One region of the Arthrobacter sp. GCM10027362 genome, then DNA from elsewhere that is predicted to be linked to it. Evidence: predicted binding sites of a transcription regulator. Region 1 holds the regulator's gene; each other region holds the start of a gene.
The links. Region 1 encodes HspR, which represses chaperone genes until heat shock. Its sites were predicted from a motif close to AAGTTGAGTCNNNNNGACTCAACTT; they were not measured.
Positions count from the first base shown of each region.

Region 2: the regulator HspR is predicted to act here: its motif matches at 3,925-3,949, upstream of ACFQ36_RS07265 (Hsp20/alpha crystallin family protein).
Region 3: the regulator HspR is predicted to act here: its motif matches at 5,190-5,214, upstream of ACFQ36_RS05600 (Hsp20/alpha crystallin family protein).

Region 1 covers NZ_JBHTML010000139.1:1,656-9,444, forward strand. The annotation lists gene ACFQ36_RS16605 (class I SAM-dependent methyltransferase) at 78-884, opposite strand; gene dnaK (molecular chaperone DnaK) at 1,081-2,955, shown strand; gene ACFQ36_RS16615 (nucleotide exchange factor GrpE) at 2,958-3,611, shown strand; gene ACFQ36_RS16620 (DnaJ C-terminal domain-containing protein) at 3,827-4,819, shown strand; gene ACFQ36_RS16625 (heat shock protein transcriptional repressor HspR) at 4,842-5,267, shown strand; gene ACFQ36_RS16630 (hypothetical protein) at 5,504-6,025, opposite strand; gene ACFQ36_RS16635 (sigma-70 family RNA polymerase sigma factor) at 6,313-6,804, shown strand; gene ACFQ36_RS16640 (anti-sigma factor family protein) at 6,801-7,475, shown strand; gene trmB (tRNA (guanosine(46)-N7)-methyltransferase TrmB) at 7,472-7,789, opposite strand, start outside.
Region 2 covers NZ_JBHTML010000031.1:19,142-26,930, forward strand. The annotation lists gene purH (bifunctional phosphoribosylaminoimidazolecarboxamide formyltransferase/IMP cyclohydrolase) at 1-980, shown strand, start outside; gene ACFQ36_RS07260 (NADP-dependent isocitrate dehydrogenase) at 1,129-3,351, shown strand; gene ACFQ36_RS07265 (Hsp20/alpha crystallin family protein) at 3,422-3,871, opposite strand; gene ACFQ36_RS07270 (glutamate--cysteine ligase) at 4,208-5,677, opposite strand; gene ACFQ36_RS07275 (Gfo/Idh/MocA family protein) at 5,821-6,900, opposite strand; gene ACFQ36_RS07280 (gamma carbonic anhydrase family protein) at 7,029-7,547, opposite strand; gene ACFQ36_RS07285 (class I SAM-dependent methyltransferase) at 7,586-7,789, opposite strand, start outside.
Region 3 covers NZ_JBHTML010000020.1:18,289-26,077, forward strand. The annotation lists gene ACFQ36_RS05580 (acyclic terpene utilization AtuA family protein) at 1-577, opposite strand, end outside; gene ACFQ36_RS05585 (NtaA/DmoA family FMN-dependent monooxygenase) at 606-1,958, opposite strand; gene ACFQ36_RS05590 (flavin reductase) at 2,212-3,372, shown strand; gene ACFQ36_RS05595 (thiamine pyrophosphate-binding protein) at 3,404-5,053, shown strand; gene ACFQ36_RS05600 (Hsp20/alpha crystallin family protein) at 5,250-5,705, shown strand; gene ACFQ36_RS05605 (ammonium transporter) at 5,790-7,079, opposite strand; gene ftsH (ATP-dependent zinc metalloprotease FtsH) at 7,543-7,789, shown strand, end outside.

The DNA.
Region 1 (7,789 bases):
CCTCGTCGCTTGTGCTTGCCCGGGATTTCAGCGGTGGTGGCGGCAGAGGCCTATGCCCTGCGGGCGTGCCCCATCGTTTACGGCTTTCGGGCCAGGATTTCCCCGTTCGGAATGAGGAACCAGCCGTCCGGGGTCTTGGCCCAGTCCCGCCAGCCCTGCGCGATCCGCTCGAGCCCGGCCTGGTCGGTCAGGCCGCGTTCCAGGGCCTGTTCCGCATAGGCCGAATGCAGCACGCGCTCGGACCAGACGCTGCCCTGCCACGCGCGCTTCTCCTCGGTCGCGTACAGCCAGTTGGAGGAGGACGGCGTGATGTCGCGCAGGCCCGCGGCCAGGACCCAGGACACCAGATGGCGGCCCGCATCGGGTTCGGCCTTGTTGCCGCGGGCGATCTGCTGGTAAACCTCCATCCATTCGTCCAGTTCGGGCATGGCCGGATACCAGCTCATTCCGTGGAAGTCCGCATCGCGGACGGCGATGATTCCGCCCGGCTTGGCCACGCGGCGCATCTCGTAGAGCGCGGCGACCGGATCCGCCAGGTGCTGGAGCACCTGGTGGGCGTGCACGACGTCGAAGGTGTCGTCGTCGTACTCCAGGTCGTAGATGTTGCCGCTGACGAAGGTGGCGTTCTCAAGGCCGCGCAGCGCCGCCAGTTCGGCCGCCTGCTCCAGCACGTCCTCGGAGCGGTCCAGCCCGGTAACCTCCCCGGGCGCCACCAGTTCGGCCAGGTCCGCCGTGATGCTGCCCGGGCCGCAGCCGACGTCGAGCAGGGCCATTCCCGGCTTTAGGTGCGGCAGCAGGTAGGCGGCGCAGTCCGCGGCGGTGCGGACCGCATGGGCATTGACCACGCTTCGATGGTGCCCGTGGGAGTAAACCTCGTTCTTCATAGCTGGAGGTTACTCCGCATGCATCCCTGCCGCGTAGCAGGAGGCCCGTACTGTTGCGCAAGGTTAATTCCCGGCCGGCCGCCAAACTTGAGTCAGGGCCGCTCAGGTTTGGGTTGACATCTCTCCGGGCCGGAGTAAACTTGAGTGCAGATCGCTCAAGACGGCCGCTTTGCGGCCGACAATGAAAGGAAAGCGTATGTCACGCGCAGTAGGAATCGATTTGGGAACCACCAACTCCGTGGTTTCCGTGCTGGAAGGCGGCGAGCCCACCGTCATCGCCAACGCCGAGGGCAGCCGCACCACCCCGTCCGTTGTCGCATTCTCGAAGTCCGGCGAGGTGCTGGTTGGTGAAATCGCCAAGCGCCAGGCGGTGAACAACATCGAGCGCACGATCGCCTCGGTCAAGCGCCACATGGGTACCGACTGGAGCATCACCGTCGACGGCAAGAAGTACACGCCGCAGGAGATCTCCGCCCGCATCCTGCAGAAGCTCAAGCACGACGCCGAGGCCTATCTGGGCGAGAAGGTCACCGACGCGGTGATCACCGTTCCGGCATACTTCAATGACGCCGAACGCCAGGCCACCAAGGAAGCCGGCGAGATCGCCGGCCTGAACGTGCTGCGCATCATCAACGAGCCTACCGCTGCGGCGCTGGCCTACGGCCTGGACAAGGGCAAGGAAGACGAGCTCATCCTGGTCTTCGACCTTGGCGGCGGCACCTTTGACGTGTCCCTGCTGGAAGTCGGCAAGGACGAGGACGAGTTCTCCACCATCCAGGTCCGTGCCACCGCCGGCGACAACCGCCTCGGCGGCGACGACTGGGACCAGCGGGTGGTCGACTACCTGCTGAAGCAGGCCAAGGCCAAGGGCGCGGACCTGTCCAAGGACCGGATCGCGCTGCAGCGCCTGAAGGAAGCGGCCGAGCAGGCCAAGAAGGAACTGTCCTCCGCCTCGTCCACGAACATCTCGCTGCAGTACCTCTCGGTCACCCCCGAGGGCCCGGTCCACCTGGACGAGCACCTGTCGCGGGCCAAGTTCCAGGAGCTGACCGCGGACCTGCTCGAGCGCACCAAGAAGCCGTTCCACGATGTCATCACCGAAGCCGGCATCAAGGTTTCCGACATCAACCACATCATCCTCGTCGGCGGTTCCACCCGTATGCCGGCCGTCTCGGACCTGGTGCGGGAAATGGCCGGCGGCAAGGAGCCGAACAAGGGCGTGAACCCGGACGAGGTCGTGGCCGTCGGCGCCGCGCTGCAGGCCGGCGTGCTGAAGGGCGAGCGCAAGGACGTGCTGCTCATCGACGTCACCCCGCTGTCCCTGGGCATTGAGACCAAGGGCGGTGTGATGACCAAGCTGATCGAGCGCAACACCGCGATCCCGACCAAGCGGTCCGAGACCTTCACCACCGCGGACGACAACCAGCCGTCGGTGGCCATCCAGGTCTTCCAGGGCGAGCGCGAGTTCACCCGGGACAACAAGCCGCTGGGCACCTTCGAGCTGACCGGCATCGCGCCGGCTCCGCGCGGCGTGCCCCAGATCGAGGTCACCTTCGACATCGACGCCAACGGCATCGTCCACGTCTCGGCCAGGGACAAGGGGACCGGCGCCGAGCAGTCCATGACCATTACGGGCGGCACCGCCCTCTCCAAGGACGACATCGACCGCATGGTCCGCGACGCCGAGGCGCACGCCAACGAGGACAAGCAGCGCCGCGAGGCGGCCGACCGCCGCAACACGGCCGAGCAATTGGCGTACTCGGTGGACAAGCTGCTCAAGGACAACGAGGACAAGCTCCCGGAGAACGTCAAGACCGAGGTCCAGGCCGACGTCGACGCCCTGAAGAAGGCCCTGGAGTCCCAGGACAACGACGACGAGGTCAAGGCCGCGTTCGAGAAGCTGCAGGCGTCCCAGACCAAGCTTGGCGAGGCGATCTACTCCCACGCGCAGGCCGGAGGTTCCTCCGCGAACCCGGGTGCCTCCGCCGGTGCCGATTCCTCCACCGGTGCCTCCGGTGCCGAGGAGGACATCGTGGATGCCGAGGTTGTTGACGAGGACGAAAAGAAGTAATCATGCCCCATCACGGAAACGAGGAAGAGCATACGGCGGCAGCCGGCCAGGAGCCGATCGAAATCCGGGACAACCGGAAGATCGACCCGGCAACCGGCAAGGTCCGCGGCAGCCAGGACGACAGCCAGGGCGCTCCGGCCCATGAGGAAGTCCGTCCCGTGGACGAGGCCCACGACGCCGGGGACGCACTGGCCCAGGCCGAGCAGATCCTGAACGAGGCCTCGGCCGAAACCCAGGAGCAGGACCTGGCTGCAGAACTGCGCAACGACCTGCTGCGCCTGCAGGCGGAGTACGTCAACTACCGCAAACGCGTTGAACGGGACCGCGCGGTGGCCGGTGAAACGGCCGTGTTCGGCGTGCTGAACTCGCTGCTTCCGGTGCTGGACGACATCGAAGCCGCCCGTCAGCACGGCGACCTCGCGGAGGGACCGTTCGCTTCGATCGCGGCGAAGCTGGAGACGACGCTCACCGGGCTCGGGCTCGAACGGATCGACGAGAGCGGCGTAGCCTTCGACCCGACCATCCACGAGGCGCTGATGCAGCAGCCGAGTTCGGAAGTCGGTGCCGATACCGTGCAGCAGGTCCTGCGGTGCGGGTACAAGTCGGGGGACCGCCTCCTGCGCGCGGCGCAGGTGATCGTGGCCGTACCCGAATAAGCCGGACGGCGCCGGAGATGTCTTCGACCGGCGGCAACGAACGGAATCCCGAGGTCCCCGGCCCGGCTTGCGGGCCCGGGGACCTCGGGATTCCCGGCCGGCCGTATCGCTGGTCCGTTTAAGCCGCCCTCCCCGAAGGCGTCCCCGGCCCGGTTTCCCCGCCCTGCCGGTGCGGGGACCTAGACTTTGTCATACATCGATAAGGAGGCGCCTGGATGGCTAGCCAGGATTGGGTCGAGAAGGACTTCTACAAGATCCTTGGTGTCTCCAAGGACGCGTCCGACGCGGACATCAAGAAGGCGTACCGCAAGCTGGCCCGCAAATACCACCCGGACACGAACGCCGGCAATGATGCCGCGGAAAAGATGTTCAAGGACGTGTCCGAGGCTTACTCCGTCCTGTCCGACCCGGAGGAACGCCAGCAGTATGATGCGATCCGGGCCATGGGCAGCGGGGCACGTTTCACTGCCGGCGGTGGCGGCGGTGCCGGCGCCGGCGGGTTCGAGGATATCTTCGGCAACCTCTTCGGCCAGACCACCCGCGGCCGCTCGGCCGGCGGGTTCGGCGGCGGCAACATTCCCCCGGAGTTTGCCGACCTGTTCGGCGGGTTCGGCGGCGGGTTCGGTGGTGGCGGCGGCTACGCGCCGCCGCAGGCTCCGCCGCGCAAGGGCGCGGACCGCACGGCCACGACCACGATCTCCTTCGCCGGCTCGATCAACGGCACCAGGATCGGCCTGCGCGAACCCTCCGGGGAAGTCATCGACGTCAGGATTCCCCCCGGCATCCGGGACGGGCAGAAGGTGCGGGTCAGGGGCAAGGGCCAGCCGGGCCCGGCCGGCAACGGCGACCTCATGGTCACCGTCAACGTCCAGCCGCACCCGTTCTACACCCGCGACGGGGACAATCTCCGGATCCATGTGCCGGTCACTTTTGCCGAGGCCGCGCTGGGCGCCCAGATTGAGGTTCCGACGATCACCGGCGAAACCGTGAAGGTCAGGATTCCGCCGGGCACCCCGTCCGGCCGTACCTTGCGCGTCAAGGGCCGGGGCGTCAAGACGTCCAAGGGTACCGGAGACCTGCTGGTCACCATCGACATCGTAGTGCCGCAGAACCTGAACAAGCAGGCCGAAGACGCGGTGAAGGCCTTCGCCGAAGCCACCGCGGACGCAGATCCCCGGCACAACCTGGCCGCCAAGGCCAGGTTGTAGGCGGGACGGAAGGGGGACGGCAATGAGCATCGACCGCAATGCGCCGATTTTTGTTATCTCCGTTGCCGCCGAACTGGCGGAGATGCACCCGCAGACCCTGCGCCAGTACGACCGGCTGGGACTGGTTTCCCCGTCCCGCCAGGCCGGCCGCCAGCGGCGCTATTCGCAGCAGGACGTGGATTCCCTGCGCGAGGTGCAGCGGCTGTCGCAGGAAGGTGTGTCTCTGGAAGGCATCAAGCGCATTCTGGAACTGGAGCACCAGGTTTCCGCCCTGCAGTCCCGGGTCAAGGAGCTGAGCGCCGAGCTGGAGCAGGCCAAGCGGCGCGCGCGGCTTCAGACGGGCCGGATCTTCGCCGCCGGCCTGGCAGGCGATGTGGTCAGCCTGGCCCGCGGCCAGCGGCCCCACCCGCGCACCCAGGCCGTCATGCTCTGGCGCCCGCAGCACTAGGACGTTTTCCGGACCGCGGATTCCCCACCCGCCGCTGCCCGGCATGCGCGGCACGCCGTGACCGCGGCCTTGATGCCGCAGTCGATTTTCTGCGGGTCGCCGCCGGGCAGGCGGAGACCCGTGACGCCCGTGGAGGCAGCACGGGGCCGGCACCGGCAGAAGCGGGGACCATCCCGGTTCCCGCGGCATGAGCCGTGGGAACCGGGCCCCTCCTCCCTTGGCGGGAGGAGACGATCTCACTTCTTGATCATGTCGCCGTTCGGCGCCACCACGTACCAGACATCGTTCACGCCTTGGCCGGTGGTGTCTCCGGGGGCCTTGTCCTTGACCCAGTAGTAGATCGGCATGCCGTTGATGGTGATCTGCTTCTTGCCCTCCGGCGTCGTGATGGTGCCGATGGTTCCCGTGACGCCCTCGACCTTGGGTTTGTCGCTCTCGGTCAGGACCGGCGGCCAGGCCGCGATGCACTCGCCGGTGCAGTTGCTCTTGCCCGAGTCCTTGACGTCCTTGGTGAAGTAGTAGACCGTCATGCCCTTGGCGTCCACCACGATCTGGCCCAGCTTGGAATCGGCGACCTTCAGTTCCGCGCTGCCCTGCGGCACGGGGGCCATGGACGACGGAGACGCCACCGAGGGCGACGCCGGGGCCGGGGCCACCGATTGAGTGGCCGGCACCGTTCCGGTATTTCCACCGCAGCCGGTCAGTCCCATGAGGCCTGCGGCCAGGATGGCTGCCGCGCCGCTAAGTTTGAGCTTCATGACGTGTTCCTTACGATCAAGCGGATTGTCTCGGATACGCGATCCACCGAGGCGGGCCGCTATGTGCAAAGACGCCGTCTCCGGCTGCAATGGTTCAGCCCGGGGCCGGCATTTTTCCGCGGGCCGTTCCTGCCGGCCATGGAGACTGCCCGTTCCACGGAACTTCCAAGGATTTGGATGTGTACTGGCGCTCCGGGCGTTGAACCTTTTGCGGGGAGCCGCCGTCCTTGTTGTTGGAAGCGGTTCCCCGGTGCTGCCGCAGGGTCCGCCGGACCGGGAGGTCGTCCATGCCGATGGAAGATGAAGCCGTCGCCCAGCTGTACCGCGACCATGCGGTGGCCCTGCGGCGGTTCGTGCTCGCTGCCATGTCCAATCCGGACCAGGCCGAGGACGTGGTGCAGGAAACCATCCTGCGGGTCTGGCGCCGCGGGGCGGATCCGGAGAACCTGCGCGGTTATCTGTACCGGACGGCGCGGCACGTCATTATCGACGAGTACCGCCGGCGATCCCGGCGCGTGCCGGAGACGGGTTTCCCCGAGGAGGAGCCGGCAGCGGCGGACCAGGTGGACAAACTGCTGCTGCGGGTGCTCATCGAGGAAGCACTCGGACGGCTCAGCGCGGAGCACCGCAGCGTGATTCTGGCCCTGCACTACCAGCGGCTGACCGCCGCGGACGCAGCCAGGGCCCTGAACATCCCGCTGGGGACGGTAAAGTCCCGGGCCTTCTATGCTGCCAAGGCGCTGCGTGCCGTCCTGGACGAGATGGGGGTTGCACCGTGAGGGAGGGCCATGAGGGCCTGCGCCTGCTGCTGGGGGCCTACGTCCTCGGCGGCATCGAGCCCGGCGAGCGGCTGCTGCTGGAACACCACCTGGCCGGATGCGCCCGGTGCCGGGCGGAACTGGCCGAACTCCAGGCCCTGCCGGACGCGCTCGCGGCCCTGACCCGGGAAGAGGCGATGGCACTGGCCGGGCCCGCGCCCGGACCTGCCCGGGACATGGCCCGCGGGCTGATGGCGGAGCTGGCCCGGCGCCGCCGCCGCGCACGACGGCTGACGGCGGCCCTGATCGCCGGCGTCGCCGCGGCATGCCTGGCCATCGGCGCCGCCGCCGGCCCGCTGGTGCTGCACCCGACGCAGGAGACGGAAAACTACACCATGACCGCGTCCTCCGGGCTGCAGGTCGAGCTGGACCTGGTCCACCGGGCCTGGGGCACCGAGCTGGCCGTGAACGGGGCGATGCTGCCGGACCAGGGGGTGTTCTCCCTGTGGCTGACCGACCGCACCGGCGTCGACTGGCAGATTGCCACCTGGCAGGCGACACCGACGGGGAAGGCCAGGCTGGTGGCCTCCACCGCGACGATGCCCGAGGACATCACCTGCGTCGAAATCCGCAACGGGCGTGACGCCCCGGTGGCCGCCGTCTACATGCACGGTGCGGCGGAGGACGGTTAGCGGCGCCGGAACGTCAGGTCGAAGATCCCGCGCCCGGCCCTGCGGGCCTTCTGCTCGAAGCTGGTCAGGGCGCGGCCCTCGAACCGCGGCGCCCAGCCGCCGACGGTGTCCACGCCCTCGCCTTCGCTGGCGTTGCCGGTGCTGACCGGGGCCCTGCCCTCGCGCACGGGGGCGCCGCCGACCAACTGCTCGACGCCGCTTTCCCAGACCCGTGTCAGCGGGCTGTCCGCCCCGGCACGTTCACCCTCATGGACGTTCACGAACTCGGGCGACGCCTGCCCCACCTCGCGCATCTGGATGGCGTAGGAGGACCA
Region 2 (7,789 bases), on a different contig from region 1:
ATCCGCACCAGGCCGCCGCGCTGTATGTGGAGGTGGGCGCGGAGCCGGGCATCGCCCAGGCCGAGCAGCTGCACGGCAAGGCGATGAGCTTCAACAACTATGTCGACGCCGATGCTGCGGTGCGCGCCGCTTTCGACTTCGCCGAGCCGGCCGTCGCCGTCGTCAAGCACGCCAATCCGTGCGGCATCGCCGTCGCCTCCCCGGATGCGGCGGACCCGATCGCCGACGCGCACGCCAAGGCCCACGCCACCGACCCGGTGTCCGCCTTCGGCGGCGTGATCGCGGCGAACCGCCCGGTCACCAGGGCCATGGCCGAGACGGTGAAGAACATCTTCACCGAGGTCGTCGTCGCCCCGGCCTTCGAGCCCGAGGCCGTGGAAATCCTCTCCGCCAAGAAGAACATCCGCCTGCTGGTCCTGCCCGAGGGCTTCGCCCGGGACACCGTCGAGTACAAGCAGGTCTCCGGCGGCATGCTGCTGCAGGCCTCGGACCGGATCGATGCCGAGGGCGATAACCCGGCCCACTGGACGCTGGCCGCCGGCGAGGCTGCCGATGACGCGACGCTGGCGGATCTGGCCTTCGCCTGGCGCGCGGTCCGGGCGGCAAAGTCCAACGCCATCCTGCTGGCTTCCAACGGTGCCGCAGTGGGCATCGGCATGGGCCAGGTCAACCGCCTGGACTCCTGCCGGCTGGCCGTGGAACGGGCCAACACGCTGGGTGTGGCCGTGGAGTCCGGTGCCGATTCCGCCGGCGGTGCCGCAAACGTGGAGGGTTCCGCTGCTCCGGAGCGCGCCCGCGGCGCCGTCGCCGCCTCGGACGCATTCTTCCCGTTCGCCGACGGCCTGCAGATCCTCATCGACGCCGGCGTCAAGGCAGTGGTCCAGCCCGGCGGCTCGGTCCGCGACGAGGAAGTGGTCGAGGCGGCGAAGGCGGCCGGCATCACCATGTACTTTACCGGCGCACGCCACTTCTTCCACTAAGAAGCCAACCCGCGACGGCGGCCTGCCTTTGTTAAGGCGGGCCGCCGCCGTCGTAAGCACCCGGCCGGTCTCCTCGGGTAAATTGGGAATGTTGAGATCAGATCAGAATTCCTGATACCCGTAGACCTTGCAGGGAGACGCCTCACAAATGGCCAAGATTATCTATACCCACACTGACGAAGCGCCAATGCTGGCTACGCATTCGTTCTTGCCGATCATCGAGGCCTATGCCTCGACCGCAGGTGTGGAAGTGGAAACCCGCGACATCTCGCTGGCTGGCCGTATCATTGCTGCCTTCGGCGATTTCCTTACCGAAGAGCAGCGGATCGGCGACGCACTGGCTGAACTGGGCGAACTCGCCAAGAAGCCGGAAGCCAACATCATCAAGCTGCCGAACATCAGCGCTTCCATTCCGCAGCTGAAGGCGGCCATCGCCGAGCTGCAGGGCCAGGGTTACGCACTGCCGGACTACCCCGACGATCCCGCTTCCGACAAGGACAAGGAGATCCGGGCCCGCTACGACAAGATCAAGGGCAGCGCCGTCAACCCGGTCCTGCGCGAGGGCAACTCGGACCGCCGTGCTCCTGCCTCGGTGAAGAACTACGCCCGCCAGAACCCGCACCACATGGGTGCCTGGAGCCCGGAGTCGAAGACCAACGTCGCCACCATGGGCGCGGACGACTTCCGCTCGAACGAGCAGTCCGTGATCATGCCCACCGACGGCACGGTCAAGATCCAGCACGTTGCCGCGGACGGCACCGTCACGGTGCTCAAGGATTCCTTCCCGGTCCTGGCCGGCGAAGTAGTGGACGGCACCGTGATGCGCGCCGCCGCCCTGGACGAGTTCCTGGCAGCCCAGGTTGCCCGGGCCAAGGAGGAGGGCGTCCTGCTTTCGGCCCACCTGAAGGCGACCATGATGAAGGTCTCCGACCCGATCATCTTCGGCCACGTGGTCAGGGCTTACTTCCCTGACCTGTTCGCCGAGTACGGCGAGCAGCTGGCCGCCGCCGGCCTGAGCCCTAACAACGGCCTGGCCTCCATCCTCAACGGCCTCTCCGAGCTGCCGGCCGACGTGCGCGAAGGCGTCGAGGCGGCGATCAAGAAGGGCTTCGACGAGGGTCCGGCGCTGGCCATGGTGGATTCCGACAAGGGCATCACCAACCTGCACGTGCCCAGCGACGTCATCGTCGACGCCTCGATGCCGGCCATGATCCGCAATTCCGGCCACATGTGGGGCCCGGACGGCCAGGAAGCCGATACCCTGGCCGTGCTGCCGGACAGCTCCTACGCGGGCATCTACCAGGTGGTCATCAACGACTGCCGCGCCAACGGCGCCTACGACCCGGTCACCATGGGCACCGTGCCCAATGTCGGCCTGATGGCTCAGGCGGCTGAGGAATACGGCAGCCACGACAAGACCTTCGAGATCCAGGCCGCCGGCACCGTGCAGGTGGTTGACGGCGACGGCAACGTCATCATCGACCACGAGGTCGCCCCGGGCGACATCTGGCGCGCCTGCCAGACCAAGGACCTGCCGATCCGCGACTGGGTCAAGCTCGCCGTCACCCGCGCCCGCGCCTCCAAGATGCCTGCGGTCTTCTGGCTGGACAAGACCCGTGCGCACGACGCCAACCTGATCAGCAAGGTCACCGCGTACCTCAAGGAGCATGACACCGAGGGCCTGCAGATCGAAATCATGGCCCCGGAGGAGGCCACCGCCTTCACGCTGGAGCGCATCCGCAAGGGCGAGGACACCATTTCGGTGAGCGGCAACGTGCTGCGCGACTACCTGACCGACCTGTTCCCGATCCTCGAACTCGGCACCAGCGCCAAGATGCTCTCCATCGTGCCGCTGCTCAACGGCGGCGGCCTGTTCGAGACCGGCGCCGGCGGTTCGGCTCCGAAGCACGTGCAGCAGCTGCTGAAGGAAAACCACCTGCGCTGGGATTCCCTGGGCGAGTTCCTGGCCCTGGCCGCCAGCTTCGAGCACCTGGCCGCCACCAGCGGCAACAAGCGCGCCCAGGTCCTGGCGGACACCCTGGACCGGGCCACCGGCACCTTCCTGCTCGAGAACAAGTCCCCGAGCCGGAAGGTGGGGGAGATCGACAACCGCGGCAGCCACTTCTACCTGGCCACGTACTGGGCCCAGGAGCTGGCCAAGCAGGCCGAGGACTCGGAGCTGGCCAAGGCCTTCTCCGCCGTGGCCGAGGCGCTGGGCTCCAAGGAACAGGCCATCAACGACGAGCTGCTGTCGGTCCAGGGCTCCGAGGTGGACCTTGGCGGCTACTACCATCCGGACGAGTCCAAGGCCTCGGCCGTGATGCGTCCCTCGGCCACGCTCAACGAGGTAATCGCCACGCTGCGCAAGTAGCGGTGTCCGGCGCCTGACGGCGGCCCCGTACCTTCGCCGGAAGGTACGGGGCCGCCGTCATGTACGGAGGCTACTTGGCTTCGGCCGGCTGACCGGCCGTTGCGCCGACCTGCGGCGCGCCCGCGCCGGTGGCAACTTCGATCTTGCGCGGCCTGGCGCGTTCGCTCACGGGGATGGTCACGCTGAGCACGCCGTTTTCATATTGTGCCGAAATGGCGTCGATGTCGATGCCCTGCCCCAGGTTGAGCTGGCGCAGGAAGGAGCCGCTCTCGCGTTCGCGGGTCAGCCACTTCACGCCCTCCGCGCCGCCCAGCGCGCGCTCAGCGCGAATGGTCAGCAACTGGCCGTCGACGTCAATGTCCACCGAGGCCGGATCGATGCCCGGCAGGTCTGCGGCCAGGACGTAGTGGTCACCCTCGCGATAGAGGTCCATCGGCATCTGGCGCAGACCCTGCCGGCGCTCCAGCAGGGATGCGGCGACGCGGTCCAGCTCACGGAACGGATCAAGGTTCATGGCCATTCTCATCAACTCCTTCGCTTCATCGCTCCTCCCGGAGCGGTGCTGACCTGCCATAGTTGAGTCTTTTCGACTCAACTATGTGTATAAGTTAGCACTCTAGTTAGGGGAGTGCCAGACGTTTTTCCTGCCCTGGGCGAAGCGGAACGACGGCGGTACCCGCCGCGGGCGCGCCGCTTGTTCCGACTCCAGGTACTCACCGCGGTGCTGCCCGGCGGCACGAGCCCGGCCGGCGGCCTCCTGCTCATCGCGATGGCAATCGACCAGCACCGGCGCGAAGCCGCCTCTCGGTGACCAGCCTGCGGCCTCGGCAGCCTTGAGCCGGCCGGACGACCGCGCCTACGGCAGCGGCCAGGTGTGCACCGGCTGGTTGGTGTGCATGTTTTCCCAGTAATGGCGGGTCATCTCGGTCAGTGCGGTACTGCGGTCCAGGCCGGAGGCCTCGAACCGGCGCAGGGCGGCGATCTGCCAGGCGGCCCCGTTCTGTTCCGACTGGGTCCGGGTGCGCAGCACGTCCAGGTACCTGCCGATCAGCTCGCCGTCCACGCCCAGCTGTTCGAGGCCGTTGGCGGCCATCGGCAGCAGGTGGCGCAGGATCAGTTCGGTGACCGGCATGTCCCCGATGCCCGGCCAGTACACCGTGGCCTCCAGTCCGGTCCGGGCGCAGGCCAGGAAGTTGTCCGCTGCGGTCTTGAAGGCCATCCGGGTCCAGAGCGGACGCTCCGCGGTCCTGAGCACGCGGACCAGGCCGAAGAAGAAGGCCGCGTTGGCAACGGTGTCCAGCACGGTGGGGCCGGCCGGCAGCAGCCGGTTTTCCAGCCGCAGGTGGGGCTGGTCCTTGCCCGGGTCGTAGATCGGCCGGTTCCAGCGGTACACGGTGCCGTTGTGCAGCAGCAGCTCCGGCAGCAGCGGCGCACCGCCTACGGTGTGCCGGCCGGTGCTGCGTGCGAGTTCGGGCAGCAGGGCGGGGAAGTAGCGGACGTTTTCCTCGAACAGGTCGAAGATGGAGGTGATCCAGCGCTCCCCAAACCAGACGCGCGGCCGGACGCCCTGGTTGCGCATCTCCGGCGGCCGGGTGTCGATGGCCTGCTTGAACAGCTCGATGCGCGTCTCGTGCCAAAGCAGGGTCTCCATGAAAATGGGGGAGTTCGCTGCCAGCGCCACCTGCGGTCCGGCGATGACCTGGGCGGCGTTCCAGACCGGGGCGAATTCCTGTGGCTGGACCTGCAGGTGCAGCTGGACGCTGGTGCAGGCCGCTTCCGGGGCGATGTTCTTGGCGTAGAAGGAGAGGGACTCGATGCCGCGCAGTTCCAGCAGCACGTCTTCGCCCCGGGCCTGCAGTACCGAGGTGTTCAAGGCCGCGTAGCGTTTGCCCGGGCTGAGCCAGGACATGTCCTCCAGCAGGCCGCGCTTGAGCGTGGGCAGGATGCCGATCATCAGGATGTCGGCATTCTTCTCCGCTGCGCGCTCGTTTGCGCGGTTGAGCTGGGCGCGCAGGTTGTCCTCGAGCTGCTTGAGCCCCGGACCGGCGATGGACAGGGCCGGATGGTTCAGCTCGATGTTGAACGCGCCGAGCTCGGTCTGGAAGGCCGGATCCGCGATGGCTTCCAGGACCGCGGCGTTGCGCAGGGCGGGGGAGAAGTCCGCATTGGCCAGGTTCAGCTCCAGCTCCAGGCCGATGGTGCCGGTGGCGGCGAACTGCCCGGTGGCCAGGTAGCTGGCAAGGGTTTCCAGGTTCTCCAGGAGCCGCTGCCGGTACTTTGTCCGCTGCTCCCGGCTGAAGGTTTTGGACTTGACTTCTGCGCCCATGTTTGAGGGTAACCACGGCGGCGGCCGCTTGCATAGCGTTCAGCGGCCGCCCCGTCCCTCGCCCGCTCGGGCGGGGACCCCTGCCGCCTCACTTTTCAGCGGCCGCCCCGTCCCTCGCCCGCTCGGGCGGGGAGGCCGGTTCCTCAGTCCGCGGCCGGGATGCGGTCGTTGATGTAGCTGACTCCCAGCTGGGCGCGGACGCCGTCGAACAGCCGCATGGTTTTCAGCGTGTGTTCCCACGGCATGGTCGGGCTGGCCGTCAGGCCGGCCTGGATGCAGCGCGTGACCTCGCGGAGCTGGTAGGTGAAACCGTTGCCGATCTGCCCGAAGCGCTCGGTCCGGAGCCGGCCCCGGTGCTGCTCGATGACCAGTTCCGAGGGGTTGTGCAGCGGGGAATCGGTGCGCAGCCAGCCGTGCGAGCCTGCCACCGTGGCCGTGCGCGGGGACCAGGCCAGCAGCGAGGAGGTCAGCTGCGCCTGGGCGCCGGAGCTGTAGGTCAGCGTCAGGGCGTTTTGATCATCGATGCCGTCTTCGTTCACGTGTCCGACGGCGGTGACGGTCTGCGGGTAACCGAGCGCACCCAGCGCCCAGGTCAACGGGTAGACGGCCAGGTCCAGCAGGGCGCCGCCGCCCGCTGCCGGATTCCACAGCCGTGTGGTGACATCGTATGGCGCGGGAAAGCCCAGGTCCGCCTGTACCCAGTGGATGGTGCCCAGTTCGCCGGAGGCAATGATCTGCCAGGCCCGGTTGATCGCCGGCAGGAAGCGGCTCCAGATGGCCTCCATCAGGAACAGGCCGCGGCCGCGGGCCAGTTCGATCAGCTCGGCCGCCTCGCGGGCATTGATGGCCAGGGACTTTTCGCACAGCACATGCTTGCCGGCCTCCAGCGCCCGCCTGGCAATCTCGTAGTGCTGCCCGTGCGGGGTGGCCACGTACACCACGTCCACCGCCGGGTCGGCGAAGAGCCGCTCGTAGCCGCGGACCGGGCCGTCGTCGAAATAGCAGGCGGCAAAGCCGAACCGGTCACCGAATTCGACCGCATTGGCCTCGCTGCGCGAACTGACCGCCTGCAGCACGGCATCCTCAAGCCGGGCGATGTCCTCGGTGACGCGGCCGGCCATCCTGCCGGTGGAAACCACGCCCCAGCGCAGCGGCCGGCCGGTAGCCTCGAGGGGGCTCGGCGCGCCCGGTTCGGCGCAGGGCGGGGGCACGATGTGCGTCATGGATCAATGATTGCCGCCGCGCCCGCCGGCGTCCATGCCCGAACACTTCCATCCGGGCCGGAGAGCTGCGGTTACCGGGTTCGATAAATGGCAGCCTTCCGGCCCGGGTCGCGTACGGGCGAGGGGGATCAGGCGTTGGCTTCGCGGTGCAGTTTGGCCAGCTCCACGTAGTGGGAGGCGTTGCGCAGGACCGACTGGTATTCCTCCTCGCTCAGCTCCCGCCGGACCTTGGCAGGCACGCCCGCCACCAGCGAGCGCGGCGGGACCTGGGTGCCTTCAAGCACGACGGCGCCGGCGGCCACCAGCGAACCTGCGCCGATGACGGCGCCGTTCATGATGGTGGCGCTCATGCCCACCAGGCAGTTGTCCTCGACCGTGCAGCCGTGGATGACGGCGGAGTGTCCCACGCTGACACCGGCACCTACGGTGCAGGGGAAGCCGGCGTCGGCGTGCAGGACCACGTTGTCCTGGAGGTTGCTGCCGGCCCCCACCCGGATGGGGGCGGAGTCGCCGCGGACGGAGACGCCGTAGAAGGCACTCGCGTCGGCGGCGAGGGCGACATCCCCGCTAAGCGTGGCGGTGGGGGCGACGAAGGCGGACGGGTCGATGGCCGGGGTCTGCCCGGCAACGGTGATGATGTGGGCCATGAGACATAAGCGTACCGGCAGGGCCCGCCCGGGACTGCTCAGGGTTTGGTGAGGACCAGGAACTGGCACCGCCCCGAGCCGTCCGCCTGCTCCCAGGAGGTGAAGAAGCGGATATCGCCGTGCGGCTCGAACAGGCTTCGGACCATTTCGTCGCTGCGCTCGCCGTAGAAGCCACCTGCATCCGGGCCCCTGCCATCCGGCCCGGAGTGCAGTCCCGCGGCCAGCGGCGCGCCGGGCTTGAG
Region 3 (7,789 bases), on a different contig from region 1:
CGCGCATGAGCGGGACGGCGGCAAACAGCGCGGCATCGCTTGAGCGGCCGGCCAGCACGACGTCGGCGCCGCCTTCCAGCGCCGCGATAATGGGCTCGGCGCCCATCATCGCCACGATGCCCCGGGTATCGCGCAGCGTCGACTCGTCGATCCGGGGTGCGTGCTTGAGGGCGCGGATCTTGCCCGCCCGATACTTCTCCACGAGCACGTCCCGGTCGGCCTCGGCCGGGATGAGCGCCGTGGTGAAGCTCAGCCCGTCTTCCCCGGCGATCTCCCGCACGATCCGGTGCACCCAGTCCAGGTTGTAGTTGCCGCCGGAGCCTCCGCAGGAGCCGACCAGAAGTGGGATCCGGTGCCGGCGGGCGGCGCGGACCAGGATCCGCAGGTCCCGCTTGATCGCCTCCCGCGAGTTGAAGGGCAGGTCGGCGCCGAGGTTGTTGGCTCCGCCGTCGGTGGACCCGGAGTCGACCGCAATGAAGTCGACCCGGTGCCGGGCCACGGCGTCGTTGAAGTACGACTCCGTAAATCCGCCTCCGAGCATGCCCACAGGCGAGATGTAGCTGATGGTGTTGCTCATGTGCTGCCTTTCGTGCCGTAATGCGGAATCAAGCCTGCAGCGCCGACTCGGGCTGCTTGTCCCAGGCGGCCGGGCGCTCGAGGCCCAGGTTCCCGCGCAGCGTGCTGTGCTCGTACTCCTCGCGGAAGTAGCCCCGGTTCTGCAGTTCGGGGACGAGCAGGTCGCAAATGGCGTCGAAGCCGCCCATGATGTACGGGGCGTTGAGGTTGAAGCCGTCGCAGGCCCCGGACTCGAACCAGTCCACCATCACATCGGCGACCTTCGAGGCCGTGCCGGCGACCCACTGGTGGCCGTGGCCGCGGGAGTGCTCAAGGATCAGCTCGCGCAGCGTGTAGCCCTTGTCCTCGGACAGGTGGCGGAAGACCTCCCACCGGCTCCTGGACTGCTTCACCGGTCCCCGGCGCCAGTAGCTGGCCGGGATGCGCTCATCGAGGTCGATCTCGTCGAGCTTCATCTCGAGGCGGTTCTCCATCAGGTAGCGGCCGCTGGCCATGTTGACGTGGTCGCCCAGGTTGCGCATCACGTCCTGGGCCTCCTTCTCGGTCGCGCCGAGGATCGGGACGATGCCGGGAATGACCTTGACGTGGTCCGGGTTCCGGCCGTGGCCGGCGACGAGGCCCTTGAACTGCCGGCAGAAGGCCATCGAGTCTTCCTTCACCGGCTGGGTGGTGTAGATCGCGTCGGCGAAACGCGAACCGAACTCCAGGCCGGCCGCGGAGGAACCGGCCTGGACCAGGACCGGACGGCCCTGCACCGGGCGGCGCATGTTGAGCGGGCCCTGGACGTCGAAGAACTCCCCGGTGTGGCGCAGCGGCCTGATCCGCTCCGGGTCCGCCCAGATCCCGGCCTGGCGGTCGCAGACCATGGCGTCATCGGCCCAGCTGTCCCACAGGCGCGTAACCACGTCCGCGAACTCGGTCGCCCTGCGGTAGCGCTCCTCGCTGCTGCCTGCCTCGGTGATGCCGAAGTTCTCGTGGCCAACGCTGGAAGTGACCATGTTCCACCCGGCACGGCCGCCGCTCATCTCGTCCAGCCCGGCCATCAGGCGGGCCAGGTTGTAGGGCTCGTAGAAGCTGGTGGAGGCCGTGGCGATCATGCCGATGTTGCTGGTGTGCTGCGAGAGCGCGGCCAGCGTGGTGAACGGCTCATAGTGGCCGGAGACGGTGGGGTCCGCACCGGGGATGCGCCCGGCCGAAGAGACGTCCCCGAAGAACATGATGTCCAGCTTCGCCGCCTCGGCCTTCTGCGCCATTTCCTTGACCAGGTCCAGCCGGCCCAGCTCCTCCACCCGGCTGCCCGGCATGGTCCAGCTGTCGTAGTGGTAGCCGGCGGTGATCATGAAGATGCTCAGCACCATGTGCTTGTTGGATGTGTGCGCCACGACGCACTCCTTTCTCTCGGCCACCGGAGCAGTCCCGCTGCGTGAATCCCTACCGATGTTCCGGCGCTGTGATGTTCGCTACAAGTTTGGACTGTTCGATCTAACGATAGTTACGTAATTGGGTCAATAGTGTTGTTATTTAAATCACAACACTATTGAACGGTTACGGATTCGACCTAATATGGCAGCCAACGGAGTGGCGCAGGACACACAGAAAAATGCCCGGAAAACTTCAGAAAGGACCGATGTGCACATGATTGGGAAAGCGGAGCAGGACCTTTACGCCGAGGTCGACGACGGGACGTTCCGGAACGTCGTCGGGCACTTCGCCAGCGGCGTCACGGTCATCACTGCGGCCGCCGGCGGGCACCTCTACGGCAGCACCGTCTCCGCCGTCTCGTCGCTGTCCATGGATCCGCCCATGATGCTTGTCTGTCTCAACCGCAAGAGTTCCACGCACGGCGGCGTCCTTGAGTCTGGACGCTTTGCCGTGAACATCCTGGCCGACGGACAACAAGCGCTGGCCATGAACTTCGCCTCCTCCAAGGGCAGCAAGTACGAGGAGGTGGACTACTCGTTCTCCCCGCACGGCGTCCCCCTGCTGGACGGCGCGTTGGCAAGCATTGAATGCGTTGTCGAGGAGACCGCCGCCGGCGGCACGCACACCGTCTTCCTGGCCCGCGTGGTCTCGGCCGGCGTCCGGCCCGGCGAGCCGCTGGCCTACTTCCGCGGCAAGTTCGGCCGCCTTGAGCGCATCCGGGAGAACACGGCCTACGCGGCAGTGCGCAAGGCGGTACTGACCCGGACCACGCGTCCCGGGGAAACGCTCGATGTCGAGGCCACCGCCGCCGGCCTGGGCGTGGATCCGGAGGACGTGCACAACGCCCTGATCCGGCTCTCCGCGGAGGGGCTGGCCGTCCGCGCCGATGACGGCTCGTTCACTCCCACGCCGATCACCATCGAACTCGCAACCAGCCTCTTTGATGCCAGGACGGCCATCGAGGTCGGCGTGATCGATGCCCACCTCGGCCGGCTCACCGACGAGGATGTGGACCGGCTGAGCGAAACCACCGCCCTGCTCGCGGCGGCAGCCGCCGGATCCTCCGCGGCCGACGGTGCCGGCCTGGCGGCCTTCCTCGAGCTGGCCTCGGACTTCCATGAGCGCATCGTCGCCCTGGCCCAGTCGCCGCAACTGACCAGCGCCTACCGGCAGATGGGCCTGACCGGACTGTGGCGCGAGACCCTGGCCGCCGACGAATGGGGCACCTGGCTGGACACCGCCCATCTGGTCGAGCTGACCGATGCGCTGAGCCGCCGCGACGCCGCGGCCGCACGGGAGTCGCTGCTCCGCCACGCCGTCCTGGTCCGCGGGAAGGCTGCCCAAGCCATCGAACGCCACGGCGGCGCCGTCTAGGCCGCCTATCCTCCCCTAGCGAAAGACGAACATGACAACAGTTTCCGAACGCGTCGCCGAAACCATCGCCGCCCACATCGAGCACGTCTTCGCCCTGATGGGCAACGGCAACGCCTATTTCGTGGATGCCCTAGCCCGGACCGGGATCCGGATGACCGCCGTGCGCCACGAGACCGCCACGGTCGCCTCCGCAGATTCCTACTACCGGGTCTGCCGTCGGATGGCCGCGGCCACCACCACCTTCGGTCCGGGCTACACCAATACCCTCACCTCGTTGGCCGAAGCCGCCCAGGCCCGCACGCCGCTGGTCCTCGTCGTCGGCGACGCCCCGACTACGGGTCCCCGGCCGTGGGATGTGGACCAGTCCGCCATCGCCGCCGCCCTGGGTGTGCGCACCTTTACCGTCGGCCCCGACGATGCCGGCCGTACCACGCTGGACGCCCTGCATTTTGCGCTTGCCGGGCGCACCGCCGTCGTGCTGGCCATCCCCTACGACGTCGGCACCTCCCCTGCCGCAGACGAAGGCGTTTTGGTCCTGCCGCCCGTTCCCGCTCCGCAGGCGCCGGCAGAAGACCGGGTCCGGCAGGCCGTCGAGGCGCTGCTGGCTGCCCGGCGTCCGCTGATCCTCGCCGGCCGGGGCGCCCGCGAAGCGGAGGCCGGACTGTCCGAACTCGCCGATGCCCTGGGGGCGCTGAGCGCTGCCAGCGCACCCGCCCGGGGAACCTTTGCCGGGCGCGCATACGACCTGGGCGTCGCCGGGGGTTTCGCCTCCGAGGCGTCCGCGGAATTGATCCGCGCCGCGGATGTGGTGCTGGCCGTCGGGGCCGGGCTGAACCAGTTCACCACTTCCTTCGGGCATGCGTTCTCGCCCGAGGCCACCCTCATCCAGGTCGACGTGAACGGGCAGGCGACGAACCCCCGCGTGGACCTCTTTATCCACGCCGACGCGGCACTGGCGGTTCAGGCGATCGCCGCCGGGGTCGCGGCAGCCGCACCCGGGGGTCTGCCGGGGCTTCCCTGGGACGGCGCGGCCGAAGCGGCACGCGGCTCACTGCTGCAGTTCGACCGCGAGCCCGGCGAAGATGCCGCCCCGGATGGGCGGCTGGACCCGCGCAGCACCATGCGCCGGCTGAACGAGATCCTGCCGGCGGAACGCCAACTGGTCTCCGACGGCGGGCACTTCATCGGCTGGGCCAATACGTACTTCGACCTGCCGTCACCGGACAGCATCGCACTGGTGGGCACTACCTTCCAGTCCATCGGCCTGGGGCTGCCCTCCGCGGCCGGAGCGGCCCTCGCCCGTCCGGAACGGACCACGGTGGTGGTTACCGGCGACGGCGGCGGGCTCATGGGACTGCCGGACCTGGACACGCTGGTCAGGGCCGCCCGCAGCGCCATCGTGCTGGTCTTCAACGACGCCGGCTACGGCGCCGAGGTGCACCAGTACGGCTCCCAGGGGCTCGACGAGCGCATTATGCAGATCGAGCAGGTGGACTTCGCCAGGCTGGCCGAAGGTTTCGGCGCACGCTCGGCGGTCATCCGGACGTTGGAAGACCTGGAGACCGTCGCGGAATGGGTCGACAGCGGGGCGGAAGGCACCTTCGTGGCGGACCTGCGCGTCTCACAGCAGATCGTCGCCCCGTACATCCTGGAAATCATCGACCTCACCCTCAAGCGGTAGGGGCCCGGGGGAGGCTCCCCCACCCCTACCCCCTTCCCCGAAATGGGATCCTGCTCCCGTTCCAAGCCCGGAGCAGGATCCCATTTCGGGGTTAAAACCCTCTTCCGCTTCCGCGCACAGCGAGCTAATATATCCATAGTTGAGCGGACAGGACTCAACTTTAGGGAACAACAGAAGAAAGGAGCTGGTAACCATGGTGGCCAGGTTTGATCCATTCCAGGAGCTGGAGCGCATGTCGCGGGCCCTGCTCGGCACACGGGAAGGACCTCGTATGATGCCGATGGATCTGTACCGTGAAGGCGACCATTACATCCTGAACGCCGACCTGCCGGGCGTGGATCCGGGTTCGGTCGACGTCGACGTGGACGGCCAGATGCTGACCATCCGCGCCCAGCGGACGATGAAGGAAGCCGAGGGCACCAAGTGGCTGCTGAGGGAACGCGAAGGCGGTTCCTTCCTGCGCCAGCTGACCCTGGGCCAGGACATCGACGTGGAGCACATCTCCGCCCACTACGACAACGGCGTGCTGAGCGTGACCATCCCGGTCAGCGAGGCGACCAAGCCGCGGAAGATCGAAATCATGTCCGGGCGCAAGCAGGAAGCCGTCGAGGGATCGGCCGGACAGCAGGAACAGAAGAAGGTCGAATCCTGACACCGGCAAGCGGCAGGCGATAGAAACCGAAGGGACCGTGCGATCCGCACGGCCCCTTCTGCTGTGCCGGCCCGTCCGTTCTCCTCAGGCCCGGCGGGGCGCGCCCAGGTCCACGGGCTCTTCGTCGCTGAGGTAGGCGAATTCGGCGTGGGCCGCCAAGTCGATCCCGCGCAGTTCGTCGGCCGGGTCGATCCGCAGGCCCATGGCCTTGTCGATGACCTTGGCAATGACCCAGGTCATCGCGAAGGAGTAGGCCAGGACCGCCGCACTGGCAACCGCTTGGATCCCGAGCTGCCCGAACCCGCCCCCGTAGAACAGCCCGCTGACGCCGTTGGGCGCGGCATCGGTGGCGAACAGCCCGATCAGGAGCGTGCCGATCAGGCCGCCGACCAGGTGGACGCCGACGACGTCGAGGGAATCGTCGAAGCCGAGCCGGTACTTCCACTCAATCGCCAGCGAGCACACCGCACCGGCGATGGCGCCGATGGCCAGGGCCCCGGGCGGGCTGACGGCCCCGCAGGCAGGAGTGATGGCCACCAGGGCGGCGATCAGGCCGGAGGCTGCCCCCATGCTGCTGGCGGCCCCGAGCCGGAGCCGTTCGACCAGCGCCCAGGCCAGCAGCCCCGCCGCGGCGGCGACCGCGGTGTTCAGGAAAACGACGGCGGCGGCGTGCCCGGCCGTGAGGGCGGAACCGGCATTGAAGCCGAACCAGCCCACCCACAGCAGGCCCGCCCCCACCAGCACCAGCGGCCTGCTGTGCGGCTTGGTGTGCTGCGTTTTCGGCCACCCCGTGCTGCGCCCGAGGACCAGGGCCAGGGCCAGCGCCGCGACGCCGGCGTTGATGTGCACGGCGGTGCCGCCGGCGAAGTCGATGGCCTTGATGCCGCTGGCGATCCAGCCGCCCGCCACCGAGCCGTCGGCGGAGGTGAAGGCGAACACCCAGTGGGCCACCGGGAAGTAGACCAGGCTCGCCCACAGGCCCGCGAACAGCATCCAGGCCCCGAACTTCATCCGTCCCGCCGCCGCGCCGGCCACCAGCGCCGTCGTCACGCAGGCGAAGAACAGCTGGAAGGCGGCAAACAGTGCGCCCGGCAGGGAAGCGCCCGGGTCCTCGGCGAGCAGCTGGGTCAGGCCCATGTACTCGGTGACGTTCCCGATGAGTCCGAGCCCCGCCACGGAATTGCCGAATGCGACGGAATAGCCGAACAGTGCCCACAGCACCGCCACCAGGCTGGCTCCGCCGATGCACATCATCATCATGTTCAGGATGCGCCGGGAGCCGACCATCCCGCCGTAGAAGAGGGCCAGCGCCGGGACCATGAGGCAGACAAGCGCGGAACTGGCGAGAATCCAAGCAATATTTCCAGAGTCCATGGCATGTTCCAATCCGAAACAGGACCGCTATGAGGATGCCGGGCTGAAACCGGTGTGAAGCTCCGCCGGCGGCGCAGCCCCCGCCGCAGCCGCCGTAATGCAGCGATCCTATGCAGGAGCGGGACCGCGCAGGTTTCACCGACGTAAATTCTGTGTTGCACGCCGCAGCAAACCGGGCGGAGGCCCGTGCCGGATCCGGGTTCCGCTACTCCTTCCCGGCTTCCTTGACCCGGCGGGGATTGCGGTATAGAGGTTCAGGTAACCGGCAGTTGAAGTTGATGGCTAAGACGGCATGCTCGGGGGTGGCATCATGGGTGATCCTTTCCCGCCCGGTCCCAGTGACCGGGACCGCAGTTCCGCAGCGGCGGGAGACGGCAGGCGCGGGGTTCCCTGGCGGACGGAGGGCGTCCCGGGGCAGAAGGCCGGCGGCGGGCGCGGGCCCGGCCGCGGATGGCTCCGGCCGGTGCTCTGGACGCTCCTGCTGTATCTGGGGTTCTTTGCGCTGCTGTCCATCCAGGACCAGCAGGGCGGGCCGCAAACCGTTTCATACACCGAATTCAAGACCCAGGTGCGCGACAACAACGTGGCGGAGATCTTCTCCCGGGGCCAGAGCATCGAGGGCAACCTCCGGCACGAGCGGCCGCTGCCGGGCGCCGAAGGATCAACGTACAGGCAGTTCGTGACCGAGCGCCCGGCCTTTGCCGATGACA